DNA from 4 places in the Brevibacillus sp. IT-7CA2 genome. Region 3 is predicted to be linked to each of the others. Evidence: riboswitches for the same ligand, from Rfam matches in the RefSeq annotation. Region 3 holds a riboswitch; each other region holds the start of a gene.
What was found. Region 3 has a riboswitch for S-adenosylmethionine ahead of metH (methionine synthase). Riboswitches for the same ligand answer to the same signal wherever they lie in the genome.
Positions count from the first base shown of each region.

Region 1: another riboswitch for S-adenosylmethionine. It lies ahead of metK (methionine adenosyltransferase); the one in region 3 lies ahead of metH (methionine synthase).
Region 2: another riboswitch for S-adenosylmethionine. It lies ahead of ACM6JA_RS09245 (homoserine dehydrogenase); the one in region 3 lies ahead of metH (methionine synthase).
Region 4: another riboswitch for S-adenosylmethionine. It lies ahead of ACM6JA_RS09830 (aminotransferase class I/II-fold pyridoxal phosphate-dependent enzyme); the one in region 3 lies ahead of metH (methionine synthase).

Region 1 is NZ_CATKQT010000054.1:89,271-92,468, forward strand. It holds gene metK (methionine adenosyltransferase) at 24-1,229, opposite strand; SAM riboswitch class I at 1,363-1,464, opposite strand; gene ACM6JA_RS29310 (S8 family peptidase) at 1,526-3,198, opposite strand, start outside.
Region 2 is NZ_CATKQT010000011.1:565,469-568,666, reverse strand. It holds gene ACM6JA_RS09260 (DinB family protein) at 1-513, shown strand, start outside; partial or broken gene ACM6JA_RS09255 (hypothetical protein) at 497-589, shown strand; cobalamin riboswitch at 779-985, shown strand; gene ACM6JA_RS09250 (hypothetical protein) at 1,144-1,278, shown strand; SAM riboswitch class I at 1,373-1,479, shown strand; SAM riboswitch class I at 1,546-1,657, shown strand; gene ACM6JA_RS09245 (homoserine dehydrogenase) at 1,743-3,008, shown strand; gene ACM6JA_RS09240 (CapA family protein) at 3,071-3,198, opposite strand, start outside.
Region 3 is NZ_CATKQT010000022.1:38,779-41,976, forward strand. It holds gene ACM6JA_RS13075 (YcdB/YcdC domain-containing protein) at 1-548, shown strand, start outside; gene ACM6JA_RS13080 (YjcZ family sporulation protein) at 616-723, opposite strand; SAM riboswitch class I at 937-1,038, shown strand; gene metH (methionine synthase) at 1,160-3,198, shown strand, end outside.
Region 4 is NZ_CATKQT010000011.1:685,907-689,104, forward strand. It holds gene ACM6JA_RS09825 (trans-sulfuration enzyme family protein) at 1-839, opposite strand, end outside; gene ACM6JA_RS09830 (aminotransferase class I/II-fold pyridoxal phosphate-dependent enzyme) at 836-1,999, opposite strand; SAM riboswitch class I at 2,094-2,213, opposite strand; gene ACM6JA_RS09835 (pyridoxamine 5'-phosphate oxidase family protein) at 2,288-2,746, opposite strand; gene ACM6JA_RS09840 (DUF5665 domain-containing protein) at 2,885-3,198, shown strand, end outside.

The sequences.
Region 1 (3,198 bases), on a different contig from region 3:
TCTTTTTATGTCATTCAGCAATATTACAGTTGAGCAGCCTCTTGCTTCAGAACTTCTGCTTTGTCTGTTTGCTCCCAAGGAACATTCAGGTCATTACGTCCAAAGTGGCCATATGCAGCTGTTTGTTTGTAGATAGGACGACGCAGGTCGAGCTGCTTGATGATACCAGCAGGACGCAGGTCGAAGTGTTTGCGAACCAATTTCACCAGAGCTTCTTCGGAAATGGTACCTGTACCGAAAGTATCTACTGCGATGGAAACTGGTTGTGCTACACCAATTGCGTAAGCAACTTGTACTTCGCATTTGTCTGCGAGGCCAGCAGCCACGATGTTTTTCGCTACATAACGAGCTGCGTAAGCACCGGAACGGTCAACTTTTGTCGGATCTTTACCGGAGAACGCACCGCCGCCATGACGAGCATAACCGCCGTAAGTATCTACGATGATTTTGCGGCCAGTCAAGCCAGCATCCCCTTGTGGTCCGCCAATTACGAAACGGCCAGTTGGGTTGATGAAGTATTTGGTATCAGCGTCCAACAGTTCAGCTGGAACAACTGGTTTGATTACTTGTTCAACCAGATCTTGCTTGATTTGCTCCAAAGTTGTTTCAGGAGCATGTTGGGTAGAAATAACGATTGTATCGATACGAACTGGTTTGTCGCCATCGTACTCAACGGTTACTTGTGTTTTTCCGTCAGGACGGAGGTAAGCAAGTGTTCCGTTTTTACGTACTTCAGTCAGACGACGAGCCAATTGGTGGGACATGCTGATCGGAAGTGGCATCAGCTCAGGTGTTTCATTGCAAGCAAAACCAAACATCAAACCTTGGTCACCAGCACCAATTGCTTCGATCTCAGCGTCAGTCATTTTGCCTTCGCGTGCTTCCAATGCTTGGTCTACACCAAGTGCAATGTCAGCGGACTGCTCGCCAATTGCAGTAATAACACCGCAAGTGTCAGCGTCAAAACCAAATTTCGCACGGTCATAACCGATTTCACGAATGGTTTCACGAACGAGCTTTTGGATATCCACATAAGTGTTTGTAGTGATCTCACCTGCTACGAGAACCAAACCAGTAGTTACGGAAGTTTCGCAAGCTACGCGAGCGTTTGGATCTTTGGACAGGATCGCATCCAAGATGGAGTCGGAAATTTGGTCACAAATTTTATCCGGATGTCCTTCAGTTACAGATTCGGATGTAAACAGACGACGACCTTTTTGCAAAGCCATGAGAAAATACCTCCTTTGACCTCATACAAATAGTGTGGTAGCCGAGTCAGGATTTTATCTACGTAAACGCAAATAAAAAACCTTTTCCATCTTTTAGGAGGAAAAGGTTTGAGCGTTTTTTGCTTCCTTCATCCTCTTATCGGCCAGAACAGATGTCCGTTCTGCTGGTTAGCACCGCTCTAGATCGGTTGCCGGGCTTCATAGGGCCAGTCCCTCCGCCTGCTCTGGATAAGAGTATCCATTACGGATAATAGAATAATTGTTTTTTTCAGAGATGTCAATAGGAAAAATTTTACTTATAGTTGATAGGCTTTGGAAAGTACCACAACTACCTCGGCGCGAGTTGCCCTTCCATTCGGTTTAAAGGAAGAACCGTACCCATTGACCCAATTTCTAGATGTTAAAGCCTCAATAGCAGGAGAAGCCCAATGACTCGTTGGCACATCCTGATAATTCGAGGTACCACGGTTATACATCAAAACATCACGTGCCCGCGCGATCATTACTGCCATCTCTGCACGCGATATCGGCTGATCCGGCTTCATTTCATTCCTCGGGTACCCTTTCAAAATTCCCAATTGATAGGCTACACCTAGGTTGTGGTACGCCCAGTGCCGCTTTGGCATATCCCGGAAGGTCGTTTTTCCTGTGTAGGTAGTTGCTACCTTGGAACCGGTCGCACGCATCGATTTAAGCAGCATCGTGGCAAATTCTGCACGGGTCACTGCCTGATTCGGCTTGAACGACGCATCATTAAACCCATTTACAATATCGCGAGAGCTAAGTCTGACGATCTCTGAGCGCGCCCAGTGGTCCGAAATATCGCGATAGCCCCCTATCAATTTCTGCTGCGTCACCGTGAGTCGGTACGATTCATATTTGAACGCAGTACCGCTATTAAGGCGTACATAATATTTTCCTGGTTGCAAACGCAAACCGATAACATCGTTTCCTCGGTTAGACAGCTCCGCTACCTCATTCGTCGAAGCGATCGCATAGTTCATGTTTCGATCGCTATAGAGCGCGAAACGAAAGCCGCTATCGACAGGAATGTACGGCGCTCGGAACGTCACATACGATTCACTATTCACAGTAAATTGGAACCAGTCGGAATCAGTAGCTGTCGGTATTGTGCCTGACATCACTGTCCCACCGCTTAACGGAGACGCTTTTTGATAGGTGTCATTCGGCTCATTAAAATCTTTTTTTACTGGCGTGTACCCCAAATCCAGCTGGTATTCGCCATTGACTGCATTCCGCGAATACTCGCTCACACGGATGTAATATTTACCCGGAGACACCTCTTTACTGACCCGCTCTGTCGGATTGCCCTTTGTCCCATTATCGTATAGAGGATCCCAAACTACTGCTTTTTGACCAGGCTCTTGTTTACCAAGACCCAGCAACAGATCCACTCGCTTGTTGTCAGGGCTAACAGTGACATCAAAATGCCCGTACTCACGAACATAATAAGAGAACCAATCCTGATCGCCTTCATCATGAAAATTGCCTGTCACACTGATTTGGTTCCCTACAAGTGGTCTGGCCGTTTCTTGTGTATCGTTCGGTTCATTTCGGTCAGGGTTGATTGAAAATTTACTCGTCAACACGTATGTAAAAGCGTTGTTGACGCCTCCATTGCGCATTAAGCGGATGTTCATTCTTCCCGCCTTGACCGGGACCGTTATCATATCTCGATTCCCGAAGTAATGTGTAATCGGTTGACGATTCTCAGGGTAAAAGGTAGCAGCCATCGCCGAAGAAATACCCGATGTGACTGTAGCCGTAAAGCTGACCTTTCCATCGTAAGGGATGTCCATCTTCAGCCAATCTACGGTATCTTTTGGACCCAAATTGCCGCGTATTTGTGACTCAATCGGAAACGCCTTCGCTTTGGAAGAAGAATCATTCGGCTCTAAAAAGTCGTAAGAAAGTGCCGTTTTTACTGCTTTGTTGACATCTAACAAGC
Region 2 (3,198 bases), on a different contig from region 3:
CTCAGACGACCAGAGCGCGATGAATACGCTGCTTATTTTGACTATTATATTGGGCTTGTACCTGAGGGGGAGCTGCAAACGATCCTCACACAACAAGGCGAGAAGCAAGTCGCGTTATTTTCGTCACTTGCGCCCGAGCAAATGGATTATCGGTATGCACCAGGCAAATGGACGGTAAAAGAGGTTTTGGGTCATCTCGTCGATACAGAACGCATCATGAGCTATCGCTTGCTGAGAATCGCGAGAGGAGATCAGACACCCCTCGTCGGCTTTGATGAAAATGCTTTTGTAGAACACGGGTGTTTTCACCTAAGAGACCTCTCTGATTTATTGGAAGAGTATAAGGCTGTGCGGGCTTCCACCATCGCGCAGGTGCGAGGAATCTCTCCAGAAGCGTGGTTGCGTACAGGACTTGTCAACGGAAACAAGCTATCTGCAAGGACGTTGGCCTATGTGATTGCTGGACATGAAGCTCACCACACTACGATTTTGAAAGATCGGTATTTGGGGTAGGTCAGAGCCTCTCCTCGTTTGTCGGCAACAGCTGGACGAATATTTTTCCGGCAAGAGACAGTCCTTTTCTGTTCCCCTGTGGATGAAAGGGACAGACTTTCAGAAAACAGTCTGGCACACATTGACCACCATTCCCTATGCGCACAAGATTACATACACGGAGCTAACCGCGTTAATTGGGAAGGAAAATGCAGTGAGGGCAGTTGGGAATGCCAACGGAAAAAATCGACTGAACATCATCGTGCCATGTCACAGAATTATAGGAGCAAACGGGAGTTTAACAGGCTATTCGGGTGGCTTGTGGCGAAAGGAATGGCTCCTGGCCCACGAACAATGTTCGCAAAACACGGTCCCGCCACTGTAAGAGGGAGTCAGCGTCCAATAAGCCACTGGTCTATCAATATAGACGGGGAAGGCGACGCTAGATGATGAACCCAAAGTCAGGAGACCTGCCTGTTTCGACAACACTGATAGACCTACGGGAGATAGGGAGGTGTTAGAGATGGCTTGCGAAAAACAGCGAGTAGACAAGTACGTCCCTCCTTTTCTGGCATTTTCTAACGATCGTCACGGTCGAGTAGAAAATGCTCTTTTTATTTTGGGTAGGATAAAAGAAGAGGAGGGTGTGCGATGATGCAACTTTTTATTTGCCAATGGTGCGGATATGTCGAGGAAAAAGAGCTGCCCGAGGAATGCCAGGAGTGCGTGTTTCATTGCACTTGCTGCAGTATGGAAGAGGTAGAAAGCCTGTTCACCTACACCTGAAAGCCTGACCAAATCAGCTTGCAATCAGAAAAGAAAGAATTTTGTTGACGCTTGCCTTGGAATTTCTTAGAATAAAGCTCAACAGCATAAATAGTTCTTATCCAGAGAGGTGGAGGGTCTGGCCCGATGAAGCCCGGCAACCGTTGCATATTGCGACAAGGTGCCAATTCCTGCGAGACGTTTCGTCTCGAAAGATAAGAAGCGGGTTACTCGATTAGTAGGTGAACCTTCTTCTTAGCGAAGAAGGTTTTTTTCAATTTCATATTTTCTTTATCCAGAGAGGTGGAGGGACTGGCCCGATGAAGCCCGGCAACCGTCACGCATGTTTTGTGACAAGGTGCCAATTCCTGCAGGACATATACGTCCTGGGAGATAAGGAGGGGAGCAGTAGCTGCTAACAAGCCTTCTTCTTATCGAAGATGGCTTTTCTTTTTATCTAAAATTCGGGGTATGGGGTGGTCAGGATGAGTGTAGAAGTGGTACGCGTGGGATTATTGGGATTGGGAACAGTGGGTGGAGGCGTAATCAAAACGATCCGTTCGCAGCAGGAGAAGCTGGCTTCTCGTCTGGGTAAACGAATTGAGATCGTCAAGGCATTGGTGCGTGACTCGGAAAAAGAGCGGGCGGTTCATATCGACCCGGCATTACTGACAACAGACTTTGAGGATGTATTGAGCAGCGATGTGGATATCGTGGTGGAGGTCATGGGCGGTGTAGAACCTACCTATGACTACGTCCGTGCTTTGATCGAAAAGGGCTGCCATGTAGTAACTGCCAACAAAGAACTCCTGGCGAAAAAAGGAACGGAGCTAGTCGATTTGGCAAATCAGCATCAAGTGCATCTTGCCTATGAAGCGAGTGTGGCAGGGGGCATCCCGATCTTGAGCGTGCTCCGGCAGTTCCTACGCACGAACGATATTCAAGGCGTTCGCGGTATTCTTAACGGAACAACGAACTTCATTTTGACGAAAATGGAGGCAGAGCAGCTCTCTTACCAGGAGGTGCTCAAGCAAGCGCAGGAGCTGGGCTATGCGGAAGCGGACCCTCGTTCGGATGTAGAAGGCTTTGATGCTATGTACAAATTGTATATCTTGGCACAGCTTGTTTACGGAGAATCGCTGCCTTTAGCAGATGTTGTTCGCAGAGGAATTGCAGATTTGTCAGCAGGTCACATTCGGATTGCTAGCGAGCTGGGGTACCGGATCAAGCTGATCGCGCAGGCCTATCAAGCTGAGAAAGGAATTCGCCTATCAGTTGAACCAACCATGCTTCCGCTGAGCCATCCGTTGGCACAAATCCACGACGCGTTTAATGCTGTCCAGCTATCCGGCAACATCGTGGGAGACTTGTTGTTTACAGGAAGAGGGGCAGGAGAGCTCCCTACAGCAAGTGCAGTCGTGGAGGATTTGGCCTATTTATTGACACAGCCATTCACACCACATCCTACCTGGAAAGAAAAAACGGCCGACAAAGCTGGAGGCACGGTAAACTCGGCAGAACACGTCCTATGTTACCTTGAGGGCTCATGTCATACTGCTACGCCAGATCGTGTCCTGCATTTCCTTCAGCAGGCAGGAGTCAACGTGCATAAACTAAAAGTCCAATTCGACTTGGGAGGCGTCTTGCGCGCAGGTTTGATCGTGACAGGAATCAGTGAAGAGCACGAGTCCCTATTGAAAAATGATTTCGGCTTAGAAGTGCGCTGCTTCCCCATTATCGAATCTGCGTAAGTAAGAGGAATCATATGAAGAAAAGCCGTATTTCTAGTTACCTGGAAACACGGCTTCTTTTGTCAGGGGGCAGTCTCCACCGCTTTTGCACGCGGCTGTATACGCCCGTCACTTTGTATGTCGACACTCTCAGAAATGGATTCAATGCGTTTTAGCAGGGCAGCGCCGTTGCTTTCATTCATGGGTACAG
Region 3 (3,198 bases):
TCATTGCAGAAACAGGCAGTGTCGTCGGGCTGGGAACACCGCGTTCTAATACGGCAGTGACAGTAAAACGTGAGCAAGCGGAAGAGGCTTCACTCGCTTTCCTGCATAAGTACGTAGATCCCGGCGTAACAGAAGTCCAATTGGCGCAAGTCATACAGCCAGGTGGAGCCAATCCGGTGTCATCCGGCGAATGGGAATTCCGATATTTTATGAGCAAAGACGGTATTCCTGTATTGGACGATGATAATCCGGATCCGGCTTATTCAGTTACGGTTGACCCGTCAACCGGGAAAGTGACGAAGTTTCATAACTTCCGAGAGACGCACGAATTGGTTGAACTGCCAGCATCTTACAAAATCGTCTCCAAAGACGAGGCTGTCCAAGAATTTTTACGCGTCATGCCTTTGAAGCTGGTTTATTTGATGAAAGATGTAGATAGGAAGCCATTACCTCAACCTAAGCTGGCGTATGTGCCATGGAGCGGCGAAGAGCTGGCAAATAAAACGGTTACCATCGATGCCGTGACAGGCAAGATCATCGCCGACTAACAAGAAAAAAAGGCTATCCCGCAGCCATTCCTGATGGCTTTTGGGATAGCCTTTTTTAAACACTTATCTAACAGTCGTCACACGAGCACCCGATAATAACCAACAGGATAAACAGCACGAGCACGATTGCGAAGCAGTCACCGAAGAATCCGTTCCCGCAGAAAGATGTACTCATCTTTGTTTCCCCTCCTTTCCGTTATACTCCAGTCTATACACGAATGCCGATATTGGACTGGGCGGATGCCCAGCTTAGGCAAAAATGGGCGCGTAAGAGGGGAGGCTTAGTAAAAAATAGACAATTCACAATTGACGAGGAGACAAAGGGGGTGTTAAGATACTTGCAAACATTCAAGACATTTCGCAAAACAACTAAATGACAAGTGTACGACTCTTATCCAGAGAGGCAGAGGGACTGGCCTGATGAAGCCTCGGCAACCGGTAAAAATCCGGTGCCAATTCCAGCAAAGCTACGTGCTTTGAAAGATAAGAGGATGTCTCAGGCGTTTTCGTATCTGCTGACAAATCCTCTTCTTTCAAAGAAGAGGATTTTTTTATTTTATTTACCCAATTACAGAGAATAAGCCGATGCAAGGGAGAAAAGGGGCACGTCAATGAAACCAACTTTTCGCGAACAGCTTTCCCGGAAAATTCTGATTCTGGACGGTGCAATGGGCACCATGCTTCAACAGGCGAACCTGACTGCTGATGATTTCGGCGGTGAAGCCTATGATGGCTGTAATGAACTCCTGAACCTGACCAGACCAGATGTGATTCGTTCCATTCATGAGAAATATTTAGAGGCGGGCGCAGACATCGTCGAGACAAATACGTTTGGTGCTGCTTCCATCGTTTTGGCCGAGTACGATGTGCCAGAGAAAGACCTTGAGATCAATATAGCGGCAGCACGCTTGGCCAGAGAAGCGGTGGATGCCTATTCCACGGAGGAGTGGCCGCGTTTTGTAGCTGGTGCAATGGGACCTACGACCAAAACCCTTTCGTTGACAGGTGGTGTCACTTTCGAAGAACTGGTCGAGGCGTATTATCGTCAGGCAAAAGGTCTGATTCTCGGTGGCTCCGATGTTCTTCTTTTGGAAACTTCGCAAGATACGTTGAACGTCAAGGCTGGCGGAATCGGGATTCGCAAAGCTTTTGAAGAGCTTGGACAGGAGATCCCGGTGATGCTGTCAGGTACGATTGAGCCGATGGGCACGACGCTTGCGGGCCAAAACATCGAGGCGTTTTACATCTCCTTGGAGCATATAAAGCCAGTTTCTATTGGTCTGAACTGTGCGACTGGTCCGGAGTTCATGCGTGATCATCTGCGGACATTGTCAGGAATTGCCCAATGTGCGGTCAGCTGTTATCCGAACGCAGGCTTGCCAGACGAGAACGGCCATTACCATGAAACGCCACAGGGACTTGCCTCGAAAATGCTGGCGTTCGCTGAACAGGGCTGGATAAACGTCGCTGGCGGTTGCTGCGGAACAACGCCTGACCATATTCAAGCGATGGCAGAAGCATTGAAAGACTGCAAGCCGCGCAGTGCAGCTGTAGAACCGCTGAGCGCGGTCTCCGGGATCGAGGTCGTGTACGTCGAAGATGACAATCGTCCCCTGCTAGTAGGGGAGAGGACCAATGTCATCGGTTCCAAAAAATTCCGCGAAATGATTGCAGCTGGTCACTATGAAGAAGCATCCGATATTGCCCGGGCCCAAGTAAAACGCGGCGCACATGTCATCGATATATGCTTGGCTGATCCCGACCGTGATGAATACGAAGATATGGAAAAATTCTTACAGTTCATCGTGAAAAAAGTAAAAGCGCCCCTCATGATCGACTCGACAGATGCCAAGGTTATGGAGCTGGGACTTCGCTATTCGCAAGGGAAGGCCATTCTCAACTCGATCAACCTGGAAGACGGGTTGGAGCGATTTGAGGAAGTCGTTCCGCTTATTCACAAGTTCGGTGCCTCTGTTGTCGTTGGAACGATAGAGGAAGCGGGTATGGCTATCACTCGCGAAAAGAAGCTGGAGGTCGCGCAACGCTCGTACGACATTCTTGTCAACCAGTATGGAATAAAGCCACAGGATATTATTTTCGATCCACTCGTCTTTCCAGTAGGGACAGGGGATGAACAATATATCGGCTCTGCAAAGGAAACCGTAGAAGGAATTCGTTTGATCAAACAAGCAATGCCTGCTTGCAAGACGATTCTGGGTGTCAGTAACGTTTCCTTCGGCTTGCCGCCTGCGGGTCGGGAAGTGCTGAATGCGGTCTTCTTGTATCACACCACTCTTGCAGGGCTTGATTACGCCATCGTCAACACGGAAAAGCTGGAGCGCTACGCTTCGATTCCAGAAGGCGAGAGAAAGCTGGCAGAAGCCCTTCTATTCGAGACAAATGATGAGACATTGGCGGCCTTCACCGAATTTTATCGCCAAAAGAAAAAGGAAGTCCGTGTGGAAGTCTCCTCGTTAACGCTCGAAGAACGCTTGGCCCGTTATGTAGTCGAAGGCTCCAAGGATGGTCTGGTGGAAGACCTGAAGCTGGCTTTGGATAAATACGCACCGCTCGAGATCATCAACGGTCCGTTGATGACGGGGATGGAAGAGGTCGGTCGCCTGTTCAACGGCAACCAGCTGATCGTGGC
Region 4 (3,198 bases), on a different contig from region 3:
TGATCCGCCAGCCCCGTATAGTAAACTCGGCTTACTTGTGGATGCGAAGACAACCAGTCAGCCAAGCTCGCGGCTGTTTTCGTGCTGACATCCAGTCGGGCTTTCAATGTTTTGAGCCCACGCATCACGAGCCAGCAGTCCTGCACACCCAAAATCGCTCCCATGCCATTCTGGATAAAGTAGAGCTGTTCCCCTAACGCAGCCTCTCTGGTCACAGCCAGACCTGCAACGACGTCGCTATGCCCTCCGATAAACTTCGTTGCACTATGAATGACCACATCTGCGCCAAGCTCCAATGGCCGCTGGTAATACGGGGTAAGGAACGTATTATCGACAATGACGAGCAAGCCGTGCTCCTTCGCTATACGAGAAACCGCTGCAATATCTGTCACCTTTAAGGTGGGATTGGAGGGGGTCTCCAGGTAAACCCCTTTCGTTGCCGGTGTAATGGCCGCACGAACGGCTTCTGTATCTGTTGCATCCACGAACGTAACGGAGATGCCCATTCTCGACAATACCTTGGTCAAAAACCGAAACGTGCCACCGTATACATCTTCCGCCACTACAACATGGTCTCCAGCTGAAAACAACATGAACACGCTGGAAATGGCAGCCATGCCAGATGAGAACGCGAAACCGCGTGCGCCTCCCTCCAGAGACGCAATGGCGTCCTCCAAAGCCTGCCTGGTCGGATTGCCTGATCTTGCATAATCGAATGTACCTGGCTGATCGATATCAGCCTGATGAAATGTGGAAGCCTGATAAATCGGAACCGACGACGCACCTGTGAACGGGTCAATGCAAGTCGAACCGTGGAGGATCTTGGTTGCAAAATTCATCGTACACTCCCCCCTACGACCAAACTAGCATTCAATGCCTGAAACAAATCGGCTACGACATCATCTGGATGCTCGATGCCAACCGACAGTCGCAACAATCGATCACAAACACCGACATGCTCTCTGACTTCTTGCGGGATATCGGCGTGAGTCTGCGTCGCCGGATACGTACACAATGACTCGACACCACCCAGACTTTCTGCAAAGGACACCATTTGCAGATTTTGCAGGAACAATCCCACCTGCTCTGCATCGCATACGCGGAACGATACCATCCCACTATGCCCAGTCGCTTGATTCACCTGGATCTCATGTCCCGGATGCTCTGGCAGACCTGGATAAAATACCTCCGCTACTGCCGGATGCTCACGCAGCTTTTCCGCTACAATCAAGGCATTGGATTGATGGCGCTCCATCCGCAATGCCAATGTTTTCATCCCGCGAACGAGAAGCCAACAATCTTGCGGCCCAAGTACAGCACCGATCGAATTGTGCAAAAACCGGATTTTTTCCGACAACTCTTCCCCTTTTGTTACGATGAGTCCAGCCAGCACATCGTTATGTCCTGCCAAATACTTGGTTGCACTATGTAAGACGATATCTGCACCAAGCTCTAATGGGCGTTGACAATACGGGGTTAAGAATGTGTTGTCTACAATCGTCAGGAGCCCGTGCTGTTTCGCCAATTGTGTTACTGCTCGAATATCGGTAATCTGCATGAGCGGATTGGTTGGTGTCTCAACAAAGATGGCCTTTGTATCCGGGCGAATCGCATCTTTGAGTGCACGAATGTCACGTAAATCCACGTACGAAAACGTCAGACCGTAACGAGAGAGCACTTGCTCGAACAATCGATAGGTTCCCCCGTACAGATCGAGTGAAACGATCAGATGATCCCCTTGGGAAAACAAACCCATGACGGTATGAACAGCAGCCATTCCGGAGGCGCAAGCAAATCCTGTATCTCCTGATTCTGCTTCAGCGATGGTCTCCTCCAAAATGGTGCGAGTAGGATTAGCTGTGCGTGTATAATCATATCCAGTGCTCTGGCCCAAGGCAGGATGGCGATAAGCCGTTGCATAGTAAACAGGAAAGCTCACCGCCCCTGTTTTTTCGTCTCTGCCTACGCCCGCCTGAATCAATTTCGTTTCTAACTTCATGTCTATTTCTCTCCCTCCAATAGTGTACGAGGGCATCAAAAAAGCCCCCTTTCCTCTGAAAGAAGGCTTTGTTTACGTCACCGTAAGCAAATCCTTCTCATCTTTCAGAGTTTGATAACTCTGCAGGAATTAGCACCATTATCTCCCTGTTAAAATACAGGTGATTGGTTGCCGGGCATCATCGGGCCAGTCCCTCCGCCGCTCTGGATAAGAAGATTGCTATTCAATTTGATTGACCCTAATACTAAAGGATCGGCAGGATCCTTGTCAACAATTTATTTCCACCCGTTAATTTGCATCCTTCAAGGCTGTCATAACTTGATTGTCCAGCTTCGCTGCCGCGTTTTTGTCATACGTCTTTTCATATTGTGGTTCTACGGAAATACGGGAACCGTAAAACATAATATCACGAACAGCCTCAATCTTGATTTCTGCCATGGCCAGCTTGAGCGGAACACCTTCCAGTCGGTCTGTTTTGACGACAGCACGACCATTAATGGCGAAAGACGAGCCGGCACCGATCAAATGCAGAACAATTTGTGGTTCCTTCGCAATATTAGCCAAAATACGTGAGCGATTATCCACGGCAAAACGAATCGTATCGGCGCTGACAGCATACGTCCAGGACAAGGAGCTGAGCGATGGTGCCCCTGACTCATGGTCTACTGTGCCCAAGGTAACAAAACGCTCCTTTTGCAAGAGCTTGAATAAATCTTCGGAAAGAGATTGGGAAACAGTTTCAGCCATTTTAAAGCCTCCTAACAAACGTTTTGTACGTTCATTTTACCCTTCACATAGCTGATAGGCAAACGTTTCCTCTCCACCTTGATTCTGGTGGTCTTTTTCCCTAGACTGGTAGGTAACGATATCGAATGATGGAAGGGGATGGACAGCTTGTCGCCTACAGACCGCCTTATCCAGCAAATTGACCAAGTACTTGAAGAGCTTCAGGAAGTTCGGAAGGTAAATGAGCGGATGCATAAAATTGCGATGTTCCTGGAAGATATTCGACTAGCAGATGTGATCCAAAATTACACAGCCCCGCGCAAGCTGCTCTGGATCAATTTCCTCGCAGGTCTTGCCCGGGGTCTGGGATTGACGATTGGTACTGCTATCGTTTTGGCTTTCCTCGGCTCCCTCTTGACGCAATTTCTTTCGATCCCCATTCTGGGGGATTACATCAGACAATTGGTGGAGTA